DNA from 3 places in the Afifella sp. H1R genome. Region 3 is predicted to be linked to each of the others. Evidence: predicted binding sites of a transcription regulator. Region 3 holds the regulator's gene; each other region holds the start of a gene.
What was found. The regulator LexA, encoded in region 3, represses DNA repair genes until DNA is damaged. The targets are predictions, from matches to a motif close to TGTTCNNNNTGTGTTCNG.

Region 1 (7,254 bases), on a different contig from region 3:
GCGAGTTTATCGCAGGTGTTCTGGTCGGAGCGGCCCTGGGATGGGGATTGGACGAGGTCGCAGGGACCTCCCCCTGGGGGCTTATCGGCTTTCTGATGCTGGGATTTGCCGCCGGCGTGCTCAATGTGATGCGCGCCGCGGGTAAAATAGCCGGGCCTTACGACAGGCTCGACAAGGACAAGGACGGCGGGCCTGCCCGTCACGATTGAGGCGAGGCCGATTAAGGCCCGGGGAAGCAAGGGGTAGGCTGTGGCGAGCGAAGCGGCGACGCATTCCGACACCGTGGATCCGATCCACCAGTTTCACATCAACAATCTGGTCGATTTCGGCCAGATCGGCCACAGCACGTTCGCTTTCACCAATTCGGCGCTGTTCATGGCCATTACGGTGATGCTGATCGTCGGCTTCATGATGCTGTCGACGCGCGGCCGCGGCCTCGTGCCGGGGCGCATGCAGAACGTCACCGAGATGTTCTACGAGTTCACGGCCAACATGCTGCGCGAAGCCGCCGGATCGGAAGGCATGCGCTTCTTCCCGTTCGTCTTCACGCTGTTCTCGTTCATCCTGGTGGCGAACCTGATCGGCATGGTGCCGTATTTCTTCACCGTGACGGCGCATATCGTGATCACGGGCGCGCTCGCGCTTCTCGTCATGGCGATCGTGATCGGCTACGGCTTTTCCAAGCACGGCTTCGGCTTCCTGAAGCTCTTCGTGCCCGACGAGGTGCCTGGGCTCATCCTGCCGATGATCGTGGCGATCGAGATCCTCTCGTTCATCTCGCGCCCCGTCAGCCTCTCCATTCGTCTTTTCGCCAACATGCTGGCCGGTCATATTACCCTCAAGGTGTTCGCCGGCTTCATCATCTCGCTGTCGACGTTCGGCGTGATCGGCTGGGCCGGTGCGGTCCTGCCTTTCCTGATGGTGGTGGCTCTCACGGCCCTTGAAATTCTTGTGGCTGTCCTGCAGGCCTATGTCTTCGCAATTCTGACCTGCATGTACCTCAACGACGCGCTGCATCCTTCGCACTGACGGCGCGGTTTTTTCTCCATCCTCTTCCAACACGCAAGGAGCATGAACATGGAAGCAGATGCTGCAAAGCTGATTGGCGCGGGCATTGCCTGCATCGGCATGGGCGGGGCCGGCGTTGGCCTGGGTTCGCTCTTCGGCCACTTCCTCGAAGGCGCATTGCGCAATCCCGCGGCTGCGGACGGCCAGTTCGGCCGCCTCATCTTCGGCTTCGCGGTCACGGAAGCGCTGGGCATCTTTTCGCTCCTGATCGCCCTTCTCCTCATCTTCGCCGTCTAAGCCAGACAGCGAAGACGGCGCGCCGGAGGCACACGCCACCGGCGGCCGAACGGCTTGAGGAGAAGAGCACGTGGTAACAACGGCACTCGCTCAGACGGCCGCGGAAACGGCGGCGGAACATACCGAAATCGCGGATTCGGCCCATGGGGCGTTTCCGCCTTTCGATCCGTCGACGTATCTCTCGCAGCTCATCTGGCTCGCGGTCTTCTTTGGCCTGCTCTATTACCTGCTCAGCAAGATGGTGCTGCCACGCATTGCCACCATCCTTGAGGAGCGGCACGACCGCATCGCCGACGATCTCGCAGAGGCAGAAAAGCTGAAGCGGGAGAGCGACGAGGCGATCGCGGCCTACGAGCAGGCGCTCGCCGAAGCCCGGCAGCGCGCTCACGGCATTGCCCAGGATGCCCGAGACAAGGCGAAAGCCGAGGTCGAGGACGAACGGGCCAAGGCCGAGGCGGAGCTCGAAGAGAAGCTGCAGGCCGCCGAAGCACGCATCGGCGAGGTGCGCGACAAGGCTCTCGCCGAAGTCGACGCGATCGCCAAGGAGACGACCGAGGCGCTCGTTGAGACCCTGTCCGGAGAAGCTCCGGCAGATGCGGAGGTCGGGTCAGCCGTCTCCGCAGCCATGAACGAGCGGAGATAACGATGGACGCAACCAGCCTAGCTTCGCTGTGGGTCTTCATCGGCCTTCTCACCTTCCTCGGCATCATGATCTATCTCGGCGTGCCGAAGATGATGACGGCCGCGCTCGACAAGCGCTCGGAGAAGATCCAGCACGAGCTCGACGAGGCTCGGCGCCTGCGGGAAGAGGCGCAGGCGCTTCTGGCCGAATATCAGCGCCGCCGCCAGGAGGCCGAGGAAGAGGCGGCCGGGATCGTGGCGCTTGCCGAAAACGAAGCGGCCGCCCACGCCGCCGAGGCCAAACAGCGGCTCGAGGAATATATCGAGCGGCGCACGCGCGGTGTGGAACAGCGCATCGCTCAGGCCGAGGCCCAGGCGGTCAGCGACGTGAAGGCACGGGCGGTCGATGTGGCCGTCGCAGCCTCCGCAAAGATCCTCGCTGAACAGAACGAGGGCGCGGTCGGTCAGCGGCTGATCAACAGCTCCATCGAGGGCTTGAAGCGGCACTGAGTGGCTTCGACAAAGAGACGACAAAAGGCGGGCCTTGGCCCGCCTTTTTCTTTTTCGGCAGACGGTTTATCCGACAGACGGGTGGGACCTCGCCGGGCAGCGCGTGGCTGAGCGCGGGTGGGCCCGCCCTCTTCGCGGCTCTGCTCTCTACATATTGCCGGGCCTATTTGCCGGCGAGGAGCGCCGCGATGGGCGCAAAGCTCGTGCGGTGGAGGCGGCACGGCCCGAGCCGCGTCAGGGCCGCTCTGTGGGCCGGCGTCGCGTACCCCTTATGGGCGCCGAGCTCGTAGCCTGCAAACACGCCGTCGCAATGCGCCATCATCCGATCGCGGGAGACTTTCGCCACGATCGAGGCTGCGGCAATCGACAGCGAGGAGGCGTCTCCGCCGATCAGCGCCTCGCACGGCAGATCGATGTTCGGCACCTTGTCGCGACCGTCGACGAGAACCGCGTCGGCCGCTTCCGGCAGACTTTTAAGAGCGCGCGCCATGGCGAGGAGCGCCGCATTGCGGATGTTGATGCGGTCGACGGTGGCCGTCGAGCAATAGGCGACGGCGACATCGGCACAGCCGAGGATCTCTTCGTAGAGTTCCTGGCGGCGCAGCGCGGTAAGCGCCTTGGAATCATCGATGCCGACCGGGATGTTTTCCGGATCGAGAATCACGGCGGCGGCCACGACGGGGCCGGCGAGCGGGCCACGGCCCACCTCATCGATGCCCGCGATGCGGCGGTAGCCAGCAAGCATCAGCCGCGTCTCGGCCTGCAGATGCGGACCGGCAGCCGTCTCGGAAGGCGCAGCCTTCGCGGCGCCAGGCTTCCGAGCGCCCGACTTCTGCGTTTGAGAACGTTTGCGAATCGTCTTTGTCGCCGACATTCCCCGCCGATAGGCTGCGGCTCCTTGCGATGCAAGCCGGGCACTGGCCTGCCAAGGCGCGCTGTCCACCTTCGGACACAGACGTCTTCGATCCGTTGGCGTCCGTGACGTCTAAAAGAGCTTCAACTGGCCGCCGACCGGCACCGGCGGAGAAAAGAGATCCGTGCGCATATCGTAACGCCGTTCGTTCAACCGCAGGCGCTTTGCCGCCAGTTCGAAGCGGCGGCCGATCTGCCAGGCGTAAGGCCCCCTGCCCCGCTGGCGCTCATGCCAGGCCGAATCATAATCCTTGCCGCCCCGCATGGAGCGCATCAGCGACAGAACATGTTCGGCTCGGTCCGGGAAATTCTCTTTGAGCCATTCCTTGAAGATCGGCGCCACTTCGAGCGGCAGCCGCAACAACACATAGCCGGCAGAGGTGACGCCTGCCGCTGCACCTGCCTCGAGAAGGCGCTCGATCTCATTGTCGTTGATGGCCGGCACGATCGGCGCCGTCATGATGGACACCGGAATGCCGGCTTCGCTCAGGCCGGAAATCGCTTCAAGCCGTTTCGCCGGCGTCGAAGCCCGCGGCTCCATCAAGCGCGACAGCTTATGGTCAAGGCTCGTCACGGAGAGGCCGACTTTGACGAGCCCCTTCTCCGCCATCGGCGCGAGGATATCGAGATCGCGCAGAACGAGCGCCGATTTGGTGACGATGCCGACCGGATGATTGGCGGCCGAAAGGACTTCGAGCACATCGCGCATGATCCGGTACTGGCGCTCGACCGGCTGGTAAGGGTCGGTGTTAGTGCCGATCGCAATCGGACGCACCTCGTAGCCCGGCGCGGCGAGTTCTTTCTCCAGAAGCTTCGCCGCATCCGGTTTGGCGAAGAGCCGCGTCTCGAAGTCGAGCCCCGGCGACAGGCCCATATACGCGTGCGTCGGCCGGGCGAAACAATAGGCGCAGCCGTGCTCGCAGCCGCGATAGGGATTGATGGACCGGTCGAAGGAAATGTCGGGTGACGCATTGCGGGTGATGATCTTGCGCGGCCGCTCGATCGTCACCTCCGTGCGCAGACGGGGCAGCTCGTCGAGGCTCTCCCAGCCATCGTCGACGATCTGTCGCGTCTGTTTTTCGTAACGGCCCGTCTCGTTGGAGACGGCCCCGCGGCCGCGCCGCACGAGCGGCCGCAGCGCGGTGGAGATCTGTTCGGTCCCCCCGTCTTCCCACCCATCTTCGGAGGCGGAGTTTGCCTGGCCGAGCGCCACCCAGGCCGCATCGCGCTCTGCGTGAAACCGTGACGACGCAGAGGATGCGGCATTCCGCTTTGCGGCTGCTGCGGAACCGCCCCTTGGGGTGTGGGGTGTGGGCGGGGCGAAGGTGGCGCTCGGCTCAGGCATAATGAGAATATAGCGCGAACATAGGAACATTACAAGAACAAAGGTGACTTTATTCCTAGGCAAAGCGAGGAAGCCGGGGATTGGACCATCCGCCTTAACGAAACAGTTACCTTTCTGTTGGGTTAAGAGCCGGATTTCGCTAGCAAACCAGCATGATCACCGTGCTTCTTTCCGTGCCTGAAGATGCGCAGCATCTGGCGCGCAGCCTCACCGCCCTCGTTCCGGCGGCGGTCGAGGGTCTGGTGCGCGACGCCTATGTCGTCGGCGCGCCCAACGATGAAGAGATCGAAGCGGTGGCGGATGCTGCCGGCGCGGAACTCATAGGTCGCGAAGCTCTCCCAGAGACCATCGCCTCCGCGCGCGGCGAGTGGCTTCTCCTGATGGAAGGCGGCGCCCGCCCGCTCGACGGCTGGATGACGGCGGTTCGCGAGTGGATGGAAGAGCCAGGCCGCGGGGCCGCAAGCTTCACCCTCGCCGGCAAGCGCAAGACGCTCTTCGGTTTTCTGGAGCGGGAGGAACCGCTTCGCCGCGGCGTGCTCATGCGCAAGGCCGATATGGCGGCGGCCGGCGCGGACGACCTCAAAGCTCTTGCCCGCGGCCAGTCCACCAAACGCCTTTCCGCGCGGATGGCACCGCCGGCCTGAGAGGCGTCAGCCGCGTTTCAGATGCTCGTCGAGCCGCGGCATGATCTCGACGAAATTGCACGGCCTGTGGCGGTAATCGAGCTGGCTCTTCAAGATGCCGTCCCAGGCATCCCGGCACGCCCCCGGCGAGCCCGGAAGAACGAAGATGTAGGTCGCATTCGCCACGCCTGCGGTGGCGCGCGACTGGATCGTCGAGACGCCGATCTTGTCATAGGAAATGCGGTGGAAGACCGCTGAAAAGCCGTCCATGCGCTTTTCAAACAGGGGCTCCAGCGCCTCCGGCGTGACATCGCGGCCCGTAAAGCCGGTGCCGCCCGTGGTGATGATCACATCGATCGCGTCATCGGCGATCCAGCCCTGAACAAGCTTGCGGATGTCCTCAACATCGTCGCGAACGATGTCGCGCCCGGCGAGAACATGGCCGGCGTCGCGAATACGCTCTTCGAGTGTGTCACCGGAACGATCATCGGCAAGCGCGCGCGTATCCGACACGGTCAGCACCGCGATCTTGACGGGAATGAAGGCCCGCTCGTCGCCGCTTTGCGTCATTCCATCTCCCGGGCTCGAAACACAGAGTGAGTCCAGAGAGGACGCAACGCTTCCCCCGTCAAGAGAGGGGCGGAGCTTTGAGATCCTTCGGGCACGCGCCTCACGCCCCGGGCGGCAGGCGCGGCCTCGTCAGGAGGTCGCGTCCGTCTCTTTCGTCTTATCGCCGCTCGCCTCGCTCGTCGTCGCCCCGGACGCGTCGTCGGAGCCATCTCCCTGCGCCACGTCCGCTTCGGACGCCTCTTCAGGTTCGGGCGCCGGCGGCAGCTCTTCTGGATCGGGCTGCAGGACGGCCGTCTGCGGCGTCAGCATGCGCGGGCTCGGCACGGCGGAGAACGTCTCGCGCTCATGTTGCGGCGGCGGGGCGCGGCGGGTCGTGCGGTAGACCGAAAAGATCGCCATGGCGAAATGGGCCACCGCCGTGGTGACGAAGAGCCCTTGCGGGCCGAAGCTTTCCATCGTGCCGGAGGCGACGAGCGGCCCGGCCATCGTGCCGATGCCGTAAAGAAGCAGGAGGCCCGAGGACACCTGCACGAAGGAGAGGTCACTCGCAAAGTCGTTCGCATGGGCGACGGCAAGCGAATAAAGCGCGTAGGATGTGCCGCCATAAAGCGCGAAAGCGACGCTGAGCACGATTGGATTATGCGGCGCGAAGACCGCCAGCCCCGTTCCGACCAAACCGGAAAGAAGCGCTGCGCCGCCGATCATGTAACGCCGGTCGATGCGGTCGGAGAGCCGTCCCGCCGGCATCTGGATCAGCGCGCCGGCAATGATGGCGATGCTCATCAAGGTCGCGATGTGCGCCGTGCCAAGGCCGATCTGAAAACCGAACAACGGCCCGAGCGTGCCGAAAGCGCCGTTTGCCACGCCGACGAGGAGCGTCGCCACGAAGCCGACCGGCGAATTCTGAAAAAGCCGCTTCAGGTCGAGCGTGACGCCAGCCAGAGGCTGGGGAGCTGCCGCACGCGACAGTGACAAAGGCAGGAGCGCCAGACAGAAGAAAATCGCCCCGACCATGAAAGAGGTTTCACGGGCGGGATCACCGACGGCCACGAGCATCTGCCCGACGACGATCGCCACATATGTGATCGTCATGTAGACGCCGAAAATCGTGCCGCGGTTTTCGTTGGTGGCGCGCTCGTTCAGCCAGCTTTCGATGATCATGAAGCAGGCCGCGAGCACGAAACCGGAAAAGACGCGCAGAAGGATCCACGACAGCGGCGTCACGATCATCGCATTCAACAGGATGATGACGGCCGCGGCCGCGGCAGAGGCGGCAAACGCGCGAATATGGCCGACCTGATGGACGATGCGCGGCGCCATGAAACAGCTGGCGACGAAGCCGATCGCCCAGCCCGTGCCGACGAGGCC
Region 2 (7,254 bases), 590 kb from region 3:
GAAGGGTGTCTCTTGCGCGGCCTTGGTTTCGTCTTTCGAGGCGCCTGCCGGGAGGGTCTGGGCCGGCGCATTCCTTGTCTCGCGGTCTTTCGCTTCGGACGCGTCATGACGCGGCTCTGCCCTGGCGTCCGCGGTCCTGCTTGAAAGCTCTGCCGAGGAGGGAGCCGGGCTGTCGTCCTCGTCCATTCCGAAGCGATAGGCCTCAGGCACGGCACGCCTCGTGCGAACCGGTTCCGTCTCAGCTTCCGGAACCTCTGCCGCCTCTGGGCGTGGCCTCGAAAGATTCGGCGCAAGCGGCGCTGCCTGCGCAACGCCATGCCCGGGACCGTGTTCGGGGCCATGTCCGGGCCCATCTCCTGAGGTTCGCCCGAGGGCGGGCGATGGGGCGCGGGATTCGGCCGGGGAAACAGGAAGCTGCCCCATCGGCTGCGGTGCACTCGATGTGGGGGGATATTCGCCACTGGTTGGTGCGGGCGGGCGATGCGACGCTTGGTAGTCTGGCATCTGCGGAGCAACCGAAGGACCGCCTGGCCGTCGGGGTGTCGGCTGAGCCGTCGGCCGGCCGCGCACGATCTGCGATTCGACGACGATGTCCGCCGGGCCGCCGATCATCACGAGATGTTCAACCTGGTCGCGCCGGATCAGCAGCAGGCGGCGCTTCTGGTCGACGGCGTGCGTTTCCATGACCTGCAGCCGGGAAACCCGCTGCGCACCGGCGCCGCGCCCCGGAACGATGCCGCGCCGGGTGATCCAGACGACAAGTCCCAGGATGACGAGAAGGACGGCTATGGCGAGGAGAATGGGGCCCGCAAATGCCCCTGTTGAAAGATCGGTTAAACCGCGCATGGACGCCTCCTTGACTTACGCTACACTCAACCCACGCGGTCGATATGGCACGATAGCCCGGATATTAAGGCTTTTCAAACGAAGCTGTGCCTTGCGAGTCAGTTGCGAGCTCTCGTCAAGGCTGTCACAAGTCACGCAAAGGCCTGCGGCGTGGTTCGCCGAATCGGCTAATCTCACTTAATGGCCGTAACCAGCGATCCCATGGCAGACAGGCAGAGCACCGAGGCTGCAGAAGCCGGAGAGCGGCGCGACAGCATGATTCGTATTTTCCTCTTGTCGCTCGGACTTCTCGTCGTGGCAGGCTCTTACCTCTTCGTCCCGCCGGAATGGACCGATACCGTTGTGCTCGTGTGCCTCGGTATCCTTTCAACCGTCGGCGTCATGTGCCTGTTCATGGCGGCCGGGGGCCTCATCCGCTTCGTGCGCTCCCGGGTCGCCGACGCGCGCGTGCCGGGTCTTCCCGAACAGCTCTTCGAGGCGATCGGCGAGGGTGCCCTGATCGCCGACAGCGCTGCGGGCGCCATCAAGGCCAACCGTGCCTATTATCGCCTCTATGGTGAGGAGAGCGGCGATCTGCGCTCCATCGAGCGGCTTTTCGCGGAAAGCCCCGATGCTTCGGAGGCGATCTATCGGCTTTCCGGAGCCGCCGAAAAAGGCCGTCGGGCGATGGAAGAGATCCGCATGCCGGGCGGGATCGGCGGGCAGTCCGGCTCGGCGCGCTGGTACCGGGTCAAGGTGAACCCGATTGCCGGACGCCCGGAGCTCGCTTTGTGGCTCATCTCCGACATCACGCGCGAGCGGGAGCATCAAGAGAACATTTTTCAGGAACTGCAGAACGCGATCGATTATCTCGATCACGCTCCCGCAGGTTTCTTCTCCATGCAGCCGGACGGCCGCATCCGATATGTCAATGCCACCCTGGCGGAGTGGCTCGGCATCGATCTTGCGGATTTCGAGCCGGGGGCGGCAGAGATCGGCGATTTCGTCACGGCCGAGAGCCTCTCGGTTCTGGAGGCTTCGGGTCAGCGCGGCGAAACCGCGACGGAGCGGCTCGAAATCGACCTCGTTCGGGCGAACGGGACACGCAAGCCCGTGCGTCTGCTGCACCGCGTGCCGGTTTCGGCCGACGGCACAGTGGGCGCCTCACGCACGCTCGTTCTGGAAGTGGGGCTTGCCGACGGGGATGCCGGGCTTGCGGCCGAACGGCGGTTCACGCGCTTCTTCAACAACACGCCGATGGCGATCGCCTCCGTCGACCATAGCGGAGCGATCAATCTTTCGAATGCGCGGTTCCTGAAACTCTTCCGCAAGAGCGGTCCCGCCCGCATCGAGCTGACGAGCGTGGTGAAGGCCGCCGACCGCCCTGCGCTCAAGGCCGCCCTCCATGCGGCGATCAACGGGCAGAGCGATATTTCTCCGGTCGACGCGCAGTTTGAGAGCGACGAGGAAAGAAGCGCGCGCTTCTTCGTCAGCCCGATCGTCGAAGGCGAACCCGGCGAGGACGCGGCGATCGTTTATGCGCTTGAGACGACCGAGCAGAGGGCGCTCGAGGCGCAGTTCGCGCAGAGCCAGAAGATGCAGGCGGTCGGACAGCTCGCCGGTGGCATCGCGCATGACTTCAACAATGTGCTGACCGCCATCATCGGCTTTTCCGACCTGCTTTTGTCGAACCATCGGCCGTCCGACCCGGCGTTCGAAGACATTATGAACATCAAGCAGAACGCCAATCGTGCCGCGGGTCTGGTGCGGCAGCTCTTGGCGTTCTCCCGCCGGCAGACGCTGCAGCCGCGCGTCATTCGCCTCGAAGAAGTGTTGTCGGATCTCACCGTGCTGCTGGATCGCCTCCTCGGGGAGACCGTCGAGCTCAAGACGGATCACAAGAGCGGGCTGTGGCCCGTCAAGGCGGACCTCAACCAGCTGGAACAGGTGGTGGTCAATCTCGCCGTCAATGCGCGCGACGCCATGCCGAACGGCGGCATGCTTACGATCCGCGCCAGCAATCTGGAGGAGGCCGAGAGCCATCGCTTCCGCCAGGACGGATTCCGGCCCGCCGATTATGTGCTGATCGAGATCACCGACACCGGCACCGGCATGACGCCGGAGGTGATGGAAAAGATCTTCGAACCGTTCTTTTCGACGAAGGAGATCGGCAAGGGAACCGGCCTCGGCCTTTCCACGGTCTACGGCATCATCAAGCAGACGGACGGATTCATCTTCGTCGACAGCGAGCTTGGAAAAGGCACGACCTTTTCGCTGCTTCTCCCGCGCTACGTGGCGGAGCGGGAAGCGGAGGAGGAGGTGGCCTCGCCCAAGTCCGAGCCGACCGATCTCACCGGCAGCGCCACGATCCTTCTCGTCGAGGACGAAGAGGCCGTGCGCGCCTTCGCCTCTCGCGCGCTCGCTGCGCGCGGCTACGAGGTGCACGAGGCCGCGTCCGGACCGGAGGCGCTTCGCATCATGAAGGACATGGACGGCGCCATCGATCTCGTCGTGTCCGACGTCGTCATGCCGGAGATGGACGGGCCGACGCTTCTGAAAGAGCTGCGCAAGACCAATCCCGCCTTGAAGATCATCTTCGTCTCCGGATATGCCGAGGACGCTTTCGCACGGCATCTGCCCGAGAACGAGGACTTCCACTTCCTGCCGAAGCCGTTCTCGCTCAAGGATCTGGCGATCACGGTGAAGCGTGTCCTGCAGCCTTAACGGGCGGAAAGGTGCCGGGCGGAGGCCGTTCGATTGGATGGGGGCGGATAGGGTGAGCTGACGTTCTCCCTTGCCTGTTCATATGTTTTCGGCGAATCCGCCGGCCGAGAGGTGTGTCACATGCGTTTTCCCGAGCGTCTCCTTCAGGGCTATCAATCGTTCCGCGATGGCCGGCTGCCCATCGAGCAGCATCAATATGCCGAGCTCGCAGAGGTTGGGCAGAGCCCGGAGATCATGGTCATCGGCTGCTGCGATTCGCGGGTTTCGCCGGAAGTCATCTTCGATGCCCGGCCCGGCGAACTTTTCGTGGTCCGCAATGTGGCCAATCTCGTGCCGCCTTACTCTCCGTCGGCTTCGCAGCACGGTGTTTCCTCGGCGATCGAATTCGCCGTCGAGGCTTTGAAGGTGAAGCACATCGTCGTTCTCGGACATGCCCGCTGCGGCGGCATTCGGGCTTTCGCCGACGACGAGGTTGGCCCGCTTTCCCCCGGCGACTTCATCGGCAAGTGGATGTCTTTGATCGCACCTGCCGCCGAAGAGCTCGGCCCGCGCGATGCGGCGCCTCTCGACGACTACCTGCAGCGGCTCGAGCAGGTGTCGGCGGTGAAGACACTCGACAATCTGATGACGTTTCCGTTCGTGCAACGGCGCGTGGAAGAGGGCTCGCTCCAACTCCATGCGGCCTATTTTGCCGTCGCGACCGGACTTTTGATGGTGCGGCGTCCAGACAGCGATGTCTTCGAGCCCGTAGGTGCCGCAGCGCCGGGAAAGTAGGCTTTCCGGCGCGCCTCTTTTGGCCCATCGAGAGGGGATCCGGCGGTGTTGACGCTATAGAACAAATAGAGTACGAAATTCTCTGAGGAGCGGGTGGTCATCCGCTGAACTTTAGAGGATAGTCCGATGGCGAATCCGTTGCGCGTAGTCGAAGGAGGCAAAGAATCCATGGATCGAACCAAGGCTCTGGACGCTGCTCTCAGCCAGATCGAGCGCTCCTTCGGCAAGGGGTCGATCATGCGGCTCGGCCAGGAGGGACAGGTCGTGGAAGTTGCCACGATCCCGACTGGTTCGCTCGGACTTGATATCGCGCTCGGGGTCGGCGGTCTGCCGCGCGGGCGTGTGGTCGAGATCTACGGGCCGGAATCCTCGGGCAAGACGACGCTGGCGCTGCACACCGTGGCGCAGGCGCAGAAGAAGGGCGGCATCTGCGGCTTTATCGATGCCGAGCATGCGCTCGATCCGATTTATGCGCGCAAACTCGGCGTCAAACTCGATGATCTCCTGATTTCGCAGCCGGATGCCGGCGAGCAGGCACTCGAAATTGCCGATACGCTGGTGCGGTCTGGCGCCATAGACGTGCTTGTCGTCGATTCGGTCGCGGCCCTTACGCCGCGGGCCGAGCTCGAAGGCGAGATGGGCGATTCGTTGCCCGGCATGCAGGCGCGGCTGATGAGCCAGGCGCTCAGAAAGCTGACGGCCTCGATCTCGCGCTCGCATACGATGGTCATTTTCATCAATCAGATCCGCATGAAGATCGGCGTCATGTTCGGCAGCCCGGAAACGACGACGGGCGGCAATGCCTTGAAGTTCTATTCCTCCGTGCGCCTCGATATTCGCCGGATCGGTGCCATCAAGGACCGCGACGAGGTCGTGGGCAACCAGACCCGGGTCAAGGTGGTGAAGAACAAGCTCGCGCCGCCGTTCCGGGAGGTTGAGTTCGACATCATGTATGGCGAAGGCATTTCCCATACTGGCGAGCTGCTCGATCTCGGGGTGAAGGCCGGGATCGTCGAAAAGTCCGGATCCTGGTTCTCTTACGACAGCCAGCGTCTCGGTCAGGGCCGGGAAAACGCGAAGAACTTCCTGCGTGAAAACGAGGACGTCGCCAACGCCATTGAAAAGGCGATTCGCGAGAATGCCGGTCTCATCGCAGACGAGCTTCTGGATGGCCCGCGCCAGGAGGACGAGGGCGGCAAGGCGGCGAAGGCCTGAGTTTTGTCTGCCGTTCGTCCTCTTGGCTTCGCCCGTATCGGCGAGCCGGCGGGATGAACGAGAGGGATCTCTTCATCAAGATGTCTTCATAAGGAAAGCCCGCTTCTGGCGGGCTTTCTGGTTTTTGGGCTATTGCATCTTCGGTCTTTCCGGTTTCGGCTTAGACCCATGTGATGGGCCGCGATGCCGCGGTTGTTTCTCTCCCCGGGGTGCGGGCTCTTCGGGCTGCTTCCGAGGGGCGGACCGTCCGGAATGTCACGAGAGGTCGGGCGCGGCCGATGGACGCCGATGTTTGCGGCTGGTCGGCTTCTCAAGGGACGAGAGCGGGCATTTGCGGCGTCGTCTCGGACTGACGCGTGAGTTGCACGGCTTGCGGCGTTTCGATGTCGTTTGGCGCCGGGTCGAGCCATGTGGACAGTTCTCTGGCCCATCGCTAAAACCACCGCCTGCGGGCTTTCGGTGATCCGGTGACGGTGGTGACCCGACGACAGCCCGGAAATTCCATTACTTCGGTGCCGGCCGTAGATGTTCGGTGGCCATGAGGTCCAACCACAGGTGTTTCGCCAGATGATCGGCGTCAACGAGATCCGCTCTGCGTTCCTCGACTATTTTTCCAAGCACGACCACGAGATCGTCGCTTCCGGCCCGCTCGTGCCCCGCAACGACCCGACCTTGATGTTCACCAATGCGGGCATGGTCCCGTTCAAGGACTTCTTCACGGGGCGGGCGAAGGCACCGTATCAGCGCGCAGTCACCTCGCAGAAATGCGTGCGGGCGGGCGGCAAGCACAACGATCTCGACAATGTCGGGTATACGGCGCGCCATCACACCTTTTTCGAGATGCTCGGGAATTTTTCCTTCGGGGATTATTTTAAGGAGCGCGCGATCGAGCTTGCCTGGAACCTCGTCACCAAGGAATTCGGGCTCGACCCGAAGCGGCTTCTCGTCACCGTCTATGCCGACGACGAAGAGGCGTTCTCGCTGTGGCGCAAGATTGCGGGTCTGCCTGAAGAAAAGGTCATCCGCATCGCGACCTCGGACAATTTCTGGCAGATGGGCGAGACGGGACCCTGCGGCCCCTGTTCGGAGATTTTCTACGATCACGGTGCCGAGATCCCCGGAGGGCCTCCGGGCTCGCCCGACGAGGATGGCGACCGCTTCATCGAAATCTGGAACCTCGTCTTCATGCAGTTCGAGCAGGTGGCGGGCGGAGAGCGCCACGACCTTCCGCGGCCGTCGATCGATACGGGCATGGGGCTCGAGCGAATCGCGGCCGTTCTGCAGGGCGTGCACGACAATTACGATATCGACCTCTTCCGGCATCTGATCGAGGCCGTGGAAGGGGCGACGCGCGCCAAGGCGACGTTGGAGAACCGTGCGAGCCACCGCGTGATCGCCGATCATCTGCGGGCGACAAGCTTTTTGATCGCAGACGGTGTGCTGCCGTCGAACGATGGGCGGGGCTACGTGCTGCGGCGCATCATGCGGCGGGCGATGCGGCACGCGCATCTTCTCGGGGCCGAGGAGCCGGTGATCTATTCGCTGGTCCCGACGCTCATGCGCGAGATGGGGGGCGCCTATCCGGAGCTGATGCGCGCGGAGGCTCTCATCACCGAGACGATCCGTCTGGAGGAGAGCCGTTTTCAGCGTACGCTGTCGCGCGGGCTGAGCCTTCTCGACGAGGCGGCGGGCTCGCTTCACAAAGGCGACATGCTC
Region 3 (7,254 bases):
TCACTCTACCGCGCTCTGCGGCGGGTCAATCCGGCACCGTTTCTGTATTTTCTCGATTTTGGCGGCTTCTCCATCGTCGGCTCGAGCCCTGAGATCCTGGTGCGGGCGCGCGCCGGCAAGGTCACCATCCGGCCGATCGCAGGCACGAGGCCGCGCGGCGCCACTTCGGCGGAGGATAAGCGCCTCGGCGAAGAGCTTCTGGCAGACCCGAAAGAACTCGCGGAGCATCTCATGCTCCTCGATCTCGGGCGCAACGATGTCGGACGGGTCGCCGAGATTGGTTCGGTGCACGTGACCGACAAATTTTTCCTCGAGCATTACAGCCAGGTGATGCACATCGTCTCCAACGTGGAAGGCGATCTGCGCAAGGATTGCGACGCGATCGATGCCCTCGCGGGCGGGTTTCCGGCCGGCACCGTTTCGGGAGCACCAAAGATTCGGGCGATGCAGATCATCGACGAATTGGAAGAATCGAAGCGCGGTCCTTACGCCGGCTGCGTCGGCTATTTCACGGCCGATGGCGACATGGATACCTGCATCGTCTTGAGAACCGCGGTCGTCAAAGACGACACCATCTATGTTCAGGCCGGGGCCGGGATCGTCGCCGATTCCGACCCGGATTCAGAACAGGCGGAATGCGTGAACAAGGCGAAAGCGCTTTTTCGGGCGGCCGAAGAGGCGCGCCGCTTCGCCAACCAGGCCGGCCGCGGACAATAGCGCGTCTCCGACATCTGAGAGGCCACTTGCATCCGTGCGGCGCGGCGTTTCTTGACCGCCGCGCCCTCCCCGCCTAATCCGTGCAGATGACAGACAAACGCGGGCCGCCCATGCTCATCGTCATCGACAACTACGATTCTTTCACCTGGAATCTCGTGCATTACCTTGGCGAACTCGGCGCCGAGACAAAGGTTCTGCGCAATGACGAATGGTCGACGGAAGATGTGCTCGCGGCAAAGCCCGAAGGCATCATTCTGTCCCCCGGCCCATGCACCCCGAACGAAGCCGGCATTTCGCTGGACTTGATCAAAAAGGCGAACGGCCAGATGCCGATCTTCGGCGTGTGCCTCGGCCATCAGGCGATTGGTCAGGCCTATGGCGGCGAAGTGGTGCGCGCACCGTCTCTCATGCATGGCAAGCTGTCCCTCATCGAACATGAGGGCGCGGGCGTCTTTCACGGCATCAACGGACCGTTCCAGGCGACCCGCTATCACTCTCTCACCATCTTGCCGGAGAGTATGCCGGAGAGCCTCGAGGTGACGGCGCATACGGCCGATGGCGTGATCATGGGCGTGCAGCACCGGTCTCATCCGGTCTACGGGGTGCAGTTTCACCCCGAGAGCATCGCCTCTGAACACGGTCATCGCATCCTGGACAATTTCCTGAAGCTCGCCGCAAGCTTCCGTCAGACGACGGGCGCGGCAGACGCCAGCCCCAAGGTGCTCTCATGAGCGATCTCAAGCCGCTGATTGCCAAGCTGGCCAATCGTGAAAGCCTGACCGAAGCCGAAGCGCAGCAGGCCTTCGACGTGATGATGTCGGGCGAAGCGACGCCGACGCAGATCGGTGCCGTCTTGATGGGCCTCAGAGTGCGCGGTGAAACGATCGAGGAGATCGCCGGCGCCGTCACATCGATGCGCTCTCGCATGACGCCGGTCGAGGCTCCCGAAGGCGCCATCGATATCGTCGGCACGGGCGGCGATGCCTCCGGCACGTACAACATCTCGACGGGTGCAGCGCTCGTCGTTGCGGGTGCGGGCGTCCCGGTCGCCAAGCATGGCAACCGCGCCCTTTCCTCCCGCTCGGGTGCCGCCGACTGCCTCACGGCACTCGGCGTCAATGTCGATCTCAAGCCCGAGGGGATCGCACGCTGTATCCGCGAGGCCGGCATCGGCTTCATGTTCGCGCCGAACCATCATGCCGCCATGCGCCATGTCGGCCCCTCTCGTGTCGAAATCGGCACTCGGACGATCTTCAACATCCTCGGCCCACTCGCAAATCCGGCCAAGGTGAAGCGCTATATGCTCGGGGTTTACTCCAAGGAATGGGTCGAACCCATTGCCAACGCGCTAAAAAACCTCGGTGCGGAAACGGCATGGGTGGTGCACGGCACCTACGGCGATGCCGGCGGCATCGACGAGGTGTCGACCACCGGACGCACCTATGTCGCGGAGCTCAAGGAAGGGCATGTCCGCACCTTCGAGGTCCATCCGCAGGATTTCGATGTCAAAGAAGCGCTGCCGGAGGATCTGAAAGGCGGCACGGCGGAGGAAAACGCGGCCGCCCTCCGCGATCTTCTCGACGGTGAGCTCGGTCCTTACCGCGATGTGGTCGTTGCCAATGCCGCAGCCGCTTTGATCGTCGCTGGCAAGTCCGAGCTCGTCGAGGAAGCCGCCGACATGGCCGAGGAATCGATCGATTCCGGCAAGGCAAAAGCCGCGCTCGAAGCGCTCCTGCGTGTCTCCAACGAAGCGGCGCCAGCCTCGTGAACGACATCCTCAAGAAAATCGAAGCCTACAAGCGGCAGGAGATCGAAGCCGCCGAGGCTGCCATCCCGCTTCAGGAGCTCAAAGCCCGCCTCGCCGATCAGGAAGCGCCGCGCGGTTTTCTGGCAGCTCTGCGTCGCAAGGCAGAGGCGGACCGGCCCGGCCTCATTGCCGAGATCAAAAAAGCAAGTCCGTCAAAGGGATTGATCAGGCCGGATTTCAATCCGCCTGAGCTTGCACAAGCCTATCAGGACGGCGGCGCCGCCTGTCTTTCCGTTCTGACCGATGCCCCGTCCTTCCAGGGGGCGCCAGAATTCCTGACCTCAGCACGCGCGGCCGTCTCCCTGCCGGCATTGCGCAAGGACTTCATGTTCACGCCCTATCAGGTGGCTGAGGCACGCGCCTGGGGGGCCGACTGCATCTTGATCATCATGGCTGCGGTCTCCGACGATGAAGCAAAAGCCCTCGAAGACAGCGCCTTCGAATATGGCATGGATGTGCTTGTCGAAGTCCATAACGAGCCGGAGCTCGAGCGCGCGCTCACCCTCGCTTCGCCGATGATCGGGATCAACAACCGGGATCTGCGCAGTTTTCACACCGATCTGGCGACCTCCGAACGGCTTGCGAAACTGATTCCGGAAGATCGGCTAATTGTCGGAGAAAGCGGTATTTTTTCGCCTGCGGATATCGCTCGCCTGAAAGCCTGCCGCATCCACGCCTTCCTCGTCGGCGAAAGCCTGATGCGCTCCGAGGACGTGACCGAGGCAACCCGTCGGCTCCTCGCCTCACCGGCTCCGCAGGCCACCGGATGAAAGATCACCTCACCCATCTTTCCGACGATGGGCGCGCGGAAATGGTCGATGTCGGAGACAAGGCGCTGACGACGCGCATCGCCGTCGCGAGCGGAAGCGTTCGCATGGCGCCGGAGACACTGCGCCTCATTCGCGATGGGGACATGAAGAAGGGCGACGTCATCGCGACCGCGCGTATTGCCGGCGTGATGGCGGCCAAGCGCACTTCCGATCTCATCCCGCTCTGTCATCCTCTGGCTTTGTCGAAGATCGCCGTCGATATTCTGCCCGACGAGAAGCTTCCCGGGCTCCGCGTTCGGGCGATGGCACGTGTGGATGCCAAGACGGGGGTCGAAATGGAAGCGCTCACAGCGGTTTCCGTCGCCTGTCTCACCATCTACGACATGGCGAAGGCCGTCGACCGGGCCATGACGATTGGCGATATTCGCCTGGAGGAGAAGAGCGGCGGCGCTTCCGGCGATTGGCGTTTCGACACATGAGCCTGATTTCCGTCGAGGATGCCGTTGCCCGTATGCTCAAAGGCGTCACGCGCCTCGGGGAAGAGAGTGTCCCCCTGACGGAAGCACGCGGCCGGGTGCTTGCGCGCGATCTTGCAGCGAGACGTAACCAACCGCCGTTCCGTGCGTCTGCGATGGATGGCTATGCCGTACGCGCTGACGATACGCCCTCAGGCGCATGGCTGCGCCAGATCGGCGAAGCACGCGCGGGCTCCCATTTTGCCGGGACGCTCGGGACGGGCGAGACGGTTCGCATTTTCACGGGAGCGCCTGTCCCCGACGGGGCCGATGCCATCCTCATTCAGGAAAACGCCCGCGCCGACGGCGACCGCATCGAGGTTCTGGAGCCGGTGGCGTCAGGCCGACACATACGCGCCGCGGCCTTCGACTTCCGGGAGGGCGAGACGCTTCTTCATGCCGGACGCCGGATCGGAACGCGCGAAACGGCGCTTGCCGCAGCGATGAACCATGCAATCGTTCCGGTACGCCAGAGGCCAATCGTGGCCATCCTTTCGACAGGAGACGAACTCGTCGAACCCGGAGAGGAACCCGGACCGGATCAGATCGTCTCCTCGAACGGCGTGGCGATTGCCTCAATGGTTTCCGCCTGCGGCGGTCTCGCGCGGGATCTCGGCGTCGCCGTCGACGACAAACAAGCGATTGCCAATGCTGCAGCAGGCGCGGCGGATGCCGATATCCTGGTGGTGATCGGCGGCGCCTCGGTCGGCGACCACGATCTCGTCCAACCGGCGCTCGCCGAACAAGGTCTCAAGGTCGATTTCTGGCGCGTCGCCATGCGGCCGGGCAAACCGGTCATGTTCGGTACGCTCGGGCGCACCCGGGTGCTCGGCCTGCCCGGAAACCCCGTCTCCGCCCTCATTTGCGCACTCGTCTTTCTGAAGCCTCTTATCGGGGCGATGCAGGGCGCCGAAGGCAACGAGCCAACGCGCCTGTTGCCGCTTGCAGCAGCGTTGCCCGAGGTCGGCAACCGCCAGCAATATCTGCGGGCGCGCTTCGTCGAATGGCAGGGGCGGACAGCCGTCACGGTCGCTGACGAGCAGGATTCGTCTCTTCTTGCGACGCTTGCCCGTTCGGACGCCCTCATCATTCGCCCTCCCTTTGCTCCGGCGGCCCGGACGGGCGATGTGGTTGCCGTCATCGATCTCGCGCAAGCCCTCTCGTAAACCCGCGCGCGGCCCCCAAGGCTTGTGGAACACGCCATGAACAGGTAGTGTGCGTTCGTGATTTGTACACGAGACGCGACTCGCATCGCGAGGGGACGGCAATGCTGACAAAGAAGCAGCTCGAGCTTCTGCTCTTCATCAATGAAAGACTGAAGGAATCGGGCGTGCCGCCCTCGTTCGACGAGATGAAGGACGCGCTCGATCTGAAGTCGAAATCCGGAATTCATCGCCTCATCACCGCCCTGGAGGAGCGTGGCTTCATCAAGCGGCTGCCGAATCGGGCACGCGCGCTGGAAGTTCTGCGCCTTCCCGACGCGGTCAATCCGAGTTTCGGGCGACCGCAGCAGCGTGGCTTCACGCCGAGCGTGATCGAAGGCCGGCTCGGCAAGGCGCCACAACCCGTTGAGGAAGAAGCGTTCGAAGAGAGTGAGCGAGGCGCGAGCGTCCCGGTCATGGGGCGGATTGCAGCCGGCGTTCCGATCTCCGCCATTCAGAACCAGAGCCATTCCATCATCGTGCCGCCGGACCTCCTTTCGAAGGGCGAGCATTTCGCGCTCGAGGTGCGCGGCGATTCCATGATCGAGGCCGGCATTCTCGACGGGGACACCGTGGTCATCCGTCGTCAGGACAGTGCCGACAGCGGAGATGTGGTGGTGGCGCTGATCGACGACGAAGAGGCGACCTTGAAGCGTCTGCGCCGCAAAGGTGCATCGATTGCGCTCGAGGCTGCCAATCCCGCCTACGAGACCCGCATCTTCGGTCCGGACAGGGTCCGCATCCAGGGTCGCCTCGTGGGGCTTTTGCGCCGCTACTGAGCGCTTCTCAGCCTTTCTGGCCTCGACGTCATCTGAGTGCCGGCGACCCCTGCCACGGTCGCCGGATGGATGGGCGTGATGTGCGAAGTTCAAGGTGCGGAGCTACACCGTCCGGGTGTTTGCTCTCCATAAAAAGCGCGTGCGCTCCATGGGTGGCGAGCGCGGAGCGGTCGATGACGATGCGCGCCGCGCAATCTCTCGGCGCGCGCAGTTGCGTGACGATAATCTCGGCGCGGCGGCAATCTTCCGAAAAAGCCACCGGATCGGTGACGCGCGAGAGGGTCAGTCCTTCGGGCATCTCCAGAACGCAGGCTTCGGCGTCGCAACGAAAGCCTGACGTTCCCGCGGCTTCCGCCTCCGGCTCGCCCTCGCGCCAGACATCGTCAAGGAAAGAGCCTTGCCGCGCGCCAACGATTTGGAGGTGTCCGGCGACGTCACGGGCAGCAACCGCCCTCCCCGCCTCATCCACCAGAAGGTCGGGCCTGGCGCCAAGAAGCCATGCAAGCAGCGCCCCCAGCAAGAGTGGCGCGACGCCGTAGAGGCGCAGCTGCGATCGCCAGAGGCTGAGCCACAGAAGCCCGCCGCACATCAGAATGAGCGCGATCGCGGGAAACGGCGGGACGATAACGGTGGCGCCCGACAATGACGCCACGAAATGCGCCGAAGCGAGGACGAGATCGATGCCCCAGGCCATGACGGTCAACGGCACGGTTTCCAGACCGAACGGCATCGCAATCAGGCTGATGAGCCCCGCCGGCATCACGATGAGCGAGACGAGCGGCATCGCAATGAGATTGCCGAGGAGCGAGTAGGACGCGAGCCGTCCGAAATGGAAAGCCGCGAACGGCGATGTGGCGAGACCGGCGACGAGCGTGGTCAAGCCGACCGCACCGATCGCCACGACAGGCCTGCGGAGAAGTCGCGAGAGCCCGCGGGCGGGTTCAGCAAGATCCTGGCGCGGACGGTCGCGCCAGGCTTCCCAGGCCGCCACCAAGGCGGCGACGGCCAGAAAGGACATCTGGAAGCCCGGTTCGAGCACACTCTCAGGCTGGAGCGCGACGACCACGAAAGCTGCAATCGCGAGGTTGCGCAGCGAGAGAGCAGGACGATCCAGAAAGACGGCCGTCAGCATGACCGCAAGCATCACGAAGGCGCGGATCGTCGCCACGTTGCCGCCGGAGATCGACAAATAGAAGGCGCCGACGGCGAGCGCGACGGCCGCTGCGATCTTTCGGATCGGGAGAACGAGCGCCATATGTTCCGACAACGCCAGCACCGCCCGCACGAGCCAGAAGGCCGTGCCGGCGATCAGCATCATATGCAGGCCCGAAATCGCAAGAATATGCGCAAGCCCCGCGATCCGCAGAGCGTCGACGTCCGCATCCGCGATCTTGCCGCGATCGCCGACGAGAAGCGCTGCCGCGATTGCGGCGGGCGGACCTGCCACCGCGTCGGTGATCCGCT

Region 1: a site for LexA is predicted at 4,716-4,733, ahead of L0F51_RS11855 (glycosyl transferase family 2). Genes of this name have one in related genera too.
Region 2: a site for LexA is predicted at 4,381-4,398, ahead of recA (recombinase RecA). Genes of this name have one in related genera too.

Annotation. Positions count from the first base shown of each region.
Region 1 covers NZ_JAKEDY010000002.1:41,612-48,865, forward strand. The annotation lists gene L0F51_RS11820 (AtpZ/AtpI family protein) at 1-209, shown strand, start outside; gene L0F51_RS11825 (F0F1 ATP synthase subunit A) at 250-1,029, shown strand; gene L0F51_RS11830 (F0F1 ATP synthase subunit C) at 1,078-1,305, shown strand; gene L0F51_RS11835 (F0F1 ATP synthase subunit B) at 1,376-1,948, shown strand; gene L0F51_RS11840 (ATP F0F1 synthase subunit B) at 1,951-2,436, shown strand; gene L0F51_RS11845 (ribonuclease HII) at 2,600-3,181, opposite strand; gene L0F51_RS11850 (PA0069 family radical SAM protein) at 3,422-4,498, opposite strand; gene L0F51_RS11855 (glycosyl transferase family 2) at 4,846-5,337, shown strand; gene moaB (molybdenum cofactor biosynthesis protein B) at 5,344-5,886, opposite strand; gene L0F51_RS11865 (MFS transporter) at 6,016-7,254, opposite strand, start outside.
Region 2 covers NZ_JAKEDY010000001.1:1,235,900-1,243,153, reverse strand. The annotation lists gene L0F51_RS05950 (hypothetical protein) at 1-693, opposite strand, end outside; gene L0F51_RS05945 (hypothetical protein) at 619-825, shown strand; gene cckA (cell cycle histidine kinase CckA) at 1,027-3,549, shown strand; gene L0F51_RS05935 (carbonic anhydrase) at 3,670-4,323, shown strand; gene recA (recombinase RecA) at 4,450-5,538, shown strand; gene alaS (alanine--tRNA ligase) at 6,106-7,254, shown strand, end outside.
Region 3 covers NZ_JAKEDY010000001.1:649,949-657,202, reverse strand. The annotation lists gene trpE (anthranilate synthase component I) at 1-717, shown strand, start outside; gene L0F51_RS02980 (aminodeoxychorismate/anthranilate synthase component II) at 828-1,448, shown strand; gene trpD (anthranilate phosphoribosyltransferase) at 1,445-2,485, shown strand; gene trpC (indole-3-glycerol phosphate synthase TrpC) at 2,482-3,294, shown strand; gene moaC (cyclic pyranopterin monophosphate synthase MoaC) at 3,291-3,773, shown strand; gene glp (gephyrin-like molybdotransferase Glp) at 3,770-4,975, shown strand; gene lexA (transcriptional repressor LexA) at 5,077-5,790, shown strand; gene L0F51_RS02950 (ComEC/Rec2 family competence protein) at 5,819-7,254, opposite strand, start outside.